Linked DNA regions of Aquabacterium sp. OR-4. Each later gene encodes a partner of the first gene's protein in a complex. Links are inferred from orthologs where the notes say so. Each region holds a gene or a part of one and is shown on either strand. Other genes may lie near its edges. The genes, in order: dinB and dnaN.

Region 1 (3,280 bases):
GACCAGGGCCCTGCCGGCATCCACGCGGGTGGCGGTCCAGGCGTCGGCGCTGGTGGCGGGCGCGGTGGTGGCCAGCGTCACGCGCACGGTGGCGCCATCGGCCAGGGTCGAGGTCAGCGCGGTGGCGCTGGCGTAGGCGATCTTGGCCGCGCCGATGCTGAAGCTCTTGGCCGTGGTGTCGAGGCCCGACACCGTGCCCACCAGCTTGTAGGCGGTAGCGCTGGTCTTGGACTCGATGCGCGTGGCCACCAGGCGGCCGGTGGCGCTGTCGGGCAGCGCGTGCACCTCGACCACCGCGCCGTCGCTCAGCGCCGACAGGCCGGCGGCCAGCGTGTCGTCAAACACCGTGCTGTCGGTCACGTCCACCGGCTGGCCCAGCACCACCAGGCTGCCGCTGCTGCCGCTGATCACCAGGCTGCCGGCCTCGACCGGGCCGCGCAGGCGGCTGCCCACGCGGATGCCGTGGGCCTTGGCGCTGCGGCTGCTGGTGTCGACCGTGCCGCTGTCGACGGCGGCGGTCATGCCCAGTGCCATCTTGATCTCGCTGCCGCTGTCATCCACCGCCTTGACGCTGCTGTCGTCGTAGCGCACGCCGTTGACGATGACCGAGCCGAAGCCGGTGATCGCGCCTTCGGTGAAATCGGTGGCGCTGGCCGTGCTGACGGTGCTGCCCGAGGCGCTGGTGGTGCTGGCCTCGCCACCGCCGCCGCCACAGCCGGCCAGCAGGGCCAGGCTGGCCGCCAGGCAGGCGGCCGGCAAGGCCAGGCGGTCAGACCAGCGGGCGCGGCGCGGCGGCCGGGCGGCCGGGGTGTGGGCTGCCGCGGCGGGCGTCGGGTCGTGCGGCAGGGGATCGAACAGGCTCATGGCAGGTCTCCGGCAAGGATGAAGGCCGTCCCACAAGAGGACTGGGCCGATGTCGCGTTGCCAGTATATGTGCAACTTGCACATTTAATCGATGAACTGGTGACGCAAACATGTCCAGTTGTCGCGACCCACAATCCGGGCATGAGCTCGCCGAACCGCTTCAAGAGCGAATTCCCCCTCGGGGGGATGGCGCAGCGCGCCAAGGGGGTGACGTGAGCTCGCCGCCGCGCCGCCGCTGGATCGCCCACCTGGACATGGATGCCTTCTATGCCTCGGTGGAGCTGCTGCGCTATCCGGAGCTGACGGGCCAGCCGGTGGTCATCGGCGGCGGCCGGCGCCACCAGCCCGAGTGCCTGCCCGACGGCAAGCGGCGCTTTGCCCGGCTGGCCGGGTATGCCGGGCGCGGCGTGGTCACCACCGCCACCTACGCCGCGCGCGACTACGGCGTGCACTCGGGCATGGGCCTGATGAAGGCCGCCGTGCGCGCGCCCGACGCGGTGCTGCTGCCCACCGACTTCGAGCAGTACCGGCTGTACTCGCGCCGCTTCAAGGCCGCGGTGGCCGAACTGGCGCCGGTGATCGAGGACCGCGGCATCGACGAGATCTACATCGACCTCACCGAGGTGCCCGGCGCGCAGGAGCCGCTGGGCCACGACCCGCACGGCGGCGTGCGCGCGCTGGCGCTCGAGATCAAGAACAACGTGCGCTCGGCCACCGGCCTGTCCTGCTCGATCGGCGTGACGCCGAACAAGCTGCTGTCCAAGATCGCCAGCGAGCTCGACAAGCCCGACGGCCTGGCCCTGCTGACCGAGGCCGACATCGCCAGCCGCATCTGGCCGCTGCCGGTGCGCAGCATCAACGGCATCGGTCCCAAGGCAGGCGCGCGGCTGGCCGCGCTGGGCTGGAAGACCGTGGGCGATGTGGCCGCCCAGCCGCCGGCGCTGCTGGTCGAGCAGTTCGGCCGCAGCTACGGCACCTGGCTGCACGAGGCCTCGCACGGCCACGACGAGCGCCCGGTGGTCACCTACAGCGAGCCGGTGTCGATGAGCCGCGAGACCACCTTCGAGCGCGACCTGCATGCCCAGCGCGACCGCGCCGAGCTGGGCGCCATCTTCACCCGGCTGGCCGAGCAGGTGGCCGGCGACCTGCAGCGCAAGGGCTATGTCGGCCGCACCATCGGCATCAAGCTGCGCTTTGACGATTTCAAGACCGTCACCCGCGACCTGACCGTGGAAACACCCACCGCCGAGGCCAGCGCCATCCGCCTGGCCGCCGGCCTGTGCCTGAAGCGTGTGGACCTGAGCCGCCGGCTGCGCCTGCTAGGGGTGCGGGTGGGCGCGCTGCAGCGTGCCGCGCTTCTATCATCGGCGCCACCATGATGCCCTCTGCCCTGCCCCCATGCGCCCCGCGCACCCACGGCTACGCCCCGCGCACCCACGGCCTCGCCCGGCGCACCCTTGGCCGTGCCACCGCGCGCAGCCTGCTGGCCATCACCCTGCTGGGCGGCCAGGCCGCGCTCAACGCACAGGCCGGCCAGCTGCAGGTGAGCGTGCTGGACGCCGACGGCAAGCCCGCGCCCGATGTGGTGGTGAGCGCGCAGCCCACCGGCATCTGGCCCTCGCAGCCGCTGCCCGAGCCGGCGCTGATCGTGCAGCAGGGCAGCAAGTTTCTGCCCTATGTCACCGCGGTGCCGGTGGGGGCCACGGTGCGCTTCGTCAACCGCGACCGCTACGACCACCATGTGCGCTCGCAGCCCGGCGGGCCGCTGGGCAGCATTGCGCCGGCGCAGCAGTTCGAGTTTCGCCTCGGCGCCTTGCGCGGCGGCAAGGAAGCAACGCAGGACCTGAAGGCCGAGACGGCCGGCGTGGTGACCCTGGGCTGCCACCTGCACGGCGCCATGCGTGGCCACCTGGTGATCAGCAGCACGCCCTGGGTGGCGGTGAGCAACGAGCGCGGCGAGGTCACCCTGCCCAACCTGCCCGACGGCCCGGTGCAGCTGCGCGTGTGGCACCCCGACCAGCTGGTCGAGCAGCCGGTGATGCGGGTGCAGGCGGCCGGCCAGGCCAGCGCCGAGGCGCGGCTGAACTTCGCACCCAAGCCGCGCCGCAGCCCGCCCACGCCGCCGCGCGACTACAACACCACCTACTGATTGCGCCCGCGGCGGGGCCGGCGCTACGCGGTCGGTTCGCTGCCCGCCCCGGCGCGGCGCGGCGCCCCGGGCAGGCGCGTGGGCAGACGCCACATCCACCAGGCCACCACGGCACAGCAGGCGGCCGGCACCCAGCACCAGCGCAGCGGCAGCCGCAGGCCGCCCAGCACGCAGCCGATGGCCATCATCGTCCAGGCCAGCTGCTTGGCGCGCAGCGGGATCGCCCGGTGCTCGCGCCAGTCGCGCACCATCGGCCCGAAGCGCGGG
Region 2 (3,271 bases), on another replicon or contig:
ACCACGCAGGCCAGGCCTTCGCGCATGTCGTCACCGGCGATCTCGACCTTGGCCTTCTTGGCCAGTTCGTTGTCGTCGATGTACTTGTTGATCACCCGGGTCATCGCCGCACGCAGGCCGGTGAGGTGGGTGCCACCGTCGCGCTGCGGGATGTTGTTGGTGAAACACAGCACGTTCTCGCTGAAGCCGTCGTTCCACTGCATGGCCACCTCGACACCGATGTTGGTGTTCTGGTCGCTCATCTTGTCGCCCAGGGCGTGGAAGATGTTCGGGTGCAGGGTCTTCTTGCCCTGGTTGATGAACTCGACGAAACCCTTCACGCCGCCGGCGTAGGCAAAGTTGTCTTCCTTGGCGTTGCGCTCGTCGACCAGGCGGATCTTCACGCCGTTGTTCAGGAACGAGAGCTCGCGCAGGCGCTTGGCCAGGATGTCGTAGTGGAAGTCGTTGTTCTGCTGGAAGATCTCGGTGTCGGGCAGAAAGTGCACCTCGGTGCCGCGCTTCTCGGTCTCGCCCACGATCTTCAGCGGCCGCACTTCGGCGCCGTCGCGCATCTCGGTGGGCATGTCCTGCGGAATGCCGCGCGCAAACTCGATCTGGTGCACCTTGCCTTCGCGGCGCACGGTCAGGCGCAGCCAGCGGCTCAGGCCGTTGACGCAGCTCACGCCCACGCCGTGCAGGCCGCCCGAGACCTTGTAGCTGTTCTGGTTGAACTTGCCGCCGGCATGCAGCTCGGTCAGCGCGATCTCGGCCGCACTGCGCTTGGGCTCGTGCTTGTCGTCCATCTTCACGCCGGTGGGGATGCCGCGGCCGTTGTCGACGACGCTGATGCTGTTGTCGCTGTGGATGGTGACGGTGATGTCGTCGCAGTGGCCGGCCAGCGCTTCGTCGATGGAGTTGTCGACCACCTCGAACACCAGGTGGTGCAGGCCGGTGCCGTCGCTGGTGTCGCCGATGTACATGCCCGGGCGCTTGCGCACGGCCTCCAGGCCTTCCAGGATCTGGATGCTGCCTTCGCCGTAGGCCGCCGAGGCTTCCGAGCCGGTGGAGGCCACCTGGCCCTGGGCCGAGGGCACCTCGCGCTGGGTCACGCCCTGGCTGTCAGCTTGCTTGCTCGGGTCCTGCGGGGCGGTGGGTTCGGTCATTGCTTTTCTTCAAGGCCGCGGAGCGGCCGCATTCAACGGTCTGGCTGGAACCCCCGCCTGGCGGGGGCAGGGGGTGCGCAAACGGATGGGCAGCATGCCCATGAGGTTCTGACTCCGTCAGATCCTCATCGGCATCACGACGTACTTGAAACCCGGCTGCTCGGGCACGGTGATCAGCGCGCTGCTGTTGCCGTCCTGCAGCTCGACCTTCACCATGTCGGCGCCGATGTTGCCCAGGGCGTCCATCAGGTACGTGACGTTGAAACCGACCTCGATGGCGTCGCCACCGTAGTCGATCTCGAGCTCTTCCTTGGCCTCTTCCTGCTCGGCATTGCTGCTGGCAATGCGCAGGGTACCGGGGTCGAAGTTCAGGCGCACGCCCTTGAACTTGTCGCTCGTCAGGATGGCCGCGCGCTGCAGGCTGGCCAGCAGCGGGGCACGGCCCAGCGTCACGCTGTTGCGGTGGTTCTTGGGCACCACGCGGTTGTAGTCGGGGAACTTGCCCTCGACCAGCTTGGTCACAAACTCGAGCCCCGAGAACGCGAACTTGGCCTGGTTGGCGGCAAAGCGCATCTCGATCACGGTGTCCTCGTCCTTGAGCAGGCGCTGCAGCTCGAGCACGGTCTTGCGCGGCAGGATCACCTCCTGCTTCGGGATCTCGGTCTCGAGCTCGGCCTGGGCCAGGCCCAGGCGGTGGCCGTCGGTGGCCACCAGCGTGAGCGTCTTGCCCTCGGCCACGAACAGGATGCCGTTGAGGTAGTAGCGGATGTCGTGCACCGCCATCGCGAAGTGCACCTGGTTGATCAAGGCCTTGAGCACCTTCTGCGGCACGCCGAACGCGGGGCCGAAATCGGCCGATTCGTTGACCAGCGGAAAGTCCTCGGCCGGCAGCGTCTGCAGCGTGAAGCGGCTCTTGCCGCCAGTGAGCGTGAGCTTGCTCTGGGCCGCGCTGAGCGCCACCACCTGGTCGCCAGGCAGCGAGCGCAGGATGTCGATCAGCTTGCGTGCCCCGACGGTGCACGACCACGGCCCCGTATCACCGCCCAGCGTGGCGTTGGTGCGCACCTGGATCTCGAGATCGCTGGTGGTGAACTCGATCGCGTCGGCGCTCTTGCGCATCAGCACATTGGCCAGGATGGGCAGCGTGTGCCGGCGCTCCACGATGCCGGCCACGGCCTGCAAGGCCTCGAGCAGTTCGTGTTGCGGCGCTTTCAAAACAATCATGTCTTCCTCTTTAAAGAACTGGTAGTTCTTAGTAGGGGGCCGGGCTGGCTGTGAACAAGGCTATTTTCACCTGACATTTCAACGCTTTACGGCCGGCCGAACCCTGTGGGCGCGAGGGCTGGAAGCATCGGGTTGGCCAACAACAACTCGATGGCGGCGCAAATCGATGTGGATAACAGCAGGCTTGTTCGAGTCTTGTTCACAGGTTTGTCATTTGACGGCAGTGCTACAGCCGGTGTATGCGCCTGGCGGCGCCCACAACGGGGTCGGCGGGGCGGCGGATCAGCCCTTGAGCGTCTGCTCCAGCACGTGCAGCTGCTGGTTCAGCTCGGTGTCCTTGGTGCGGTCGCCGCCGATCTTGCGCACCGCGTGCAGCACCGTGGTGTGGTCGCGGCCACCGAACAGCTCGCCGATCTCGGGCAGGCTCTTCTGGGTGAGTTCCTTGGCCAGGTACATGGCAATCTGGCGCGGCTTGGCAATCGAGGCCGGCCGCTTCTTGCTGTACATGTCGGCGACCTTGATCTTGTAGAAGTCGGCCACCGTCTTCTGGATGTTCTCCACGCTGATCTGGCGGTTCTGGATCGACAGCAGATCCTTCAGCGCCTCGCGTGCGAGGTTGATGTTGATGTCCTTGTGGCTGAAGCGGCTGTAGGCCAGCACCTTGCGCAGCGCACCTTCGAGCTCGCGCACGTTGGCGCGCACGTTCTTGGCCACGAAGAAGGCCACGTCCTCGGGCATCTCGGTGCCTTCGGCCAGCGCCTTGCGGATCAGGATGGCCACGCGCATCTCGAGCTCGGGCGGCTCGATGGCCACCGTCAGGCCGGCGTCAAAGCGGCTGGTGAGGCGCTCGTCGATGTCCACCAGCCCCTTGGGGTAGGTGTCGCTGGTCATGATGATGTGGGCGC

The links.
Region 2: the proteins of dinB (region 1) and dnaN are in contact, whole or in part, in a solved structure (PDB 1OK7), measured with the Escherichia coli proteins. The link is inferred for Aquabacterium sp. OR-4 from one-to-one orthologs.

Annotation. Positions count from the first base shown.
Region 1 is NZ_JAOCQD020000002.1:961,695-964,974, forward strand. Bases 193-3,159 are described here. They hold dinB (DNA polymerase IV), read left to right. Parts: upstream 193-1,076; coding sequence 1,077-2,243; downstream 2,244-3,159. Other genes in these bases: N4G63_RS16585 (DUF5666 domain-containing protein), read right to left, coding at 193-864; N4G63_RS16595 (cupredoxin domain-containing protein), read left to right, coding at 2,240-3,013; N4G63_RS16600 (YbaN family protein), read right to left, coding at 3,037-3,159. In the rest of the region: more of N4G63_RS16585, read right to left, coding at 1-192; more of N4G63_RS16600, read right to left, coding at 3,160-3,280. UniProt on the Escherichia coli protein: Poorly processive, error-prone DNA polymerase involved in translesion repair and untargeted mutagenesis. Copies undamaged DNA at stalled replication forks, which arise in vivo from mismatched or misaligned primer ends.
Region 2 is NZ_JAOCQD020000001.1:230,522-233,792, forward strand. Bases 314-3,271 are described here. They hold dnaN (DNA polymerase III subunit beta), read right to left. Parts: upstream 2,367-3,271; coding sequence 1,260-2,366; downstream 314-1,259. Other genes in these bases: gyrB (DNA topoisomerase (ATP-hydrolyzing) subunit B), read right to left, coding at 314-1,142; dnaA (chromosomal replication initiator protein DnaA), read right to left, coding at 2,649-3,271. In the rest of the region: more of gyrB, read right to left, coding at 1-313. UniProt on the Escherichia coli protein: Confers DNA tethering and processivity to DNA polymerases and other proteins. Acts as a clamp, forming a ring around DNA (a reaction catalyzed by the clamp-loading complex) which diffuses in an ATP-independent manner freely and bidirectionally along dsDNA.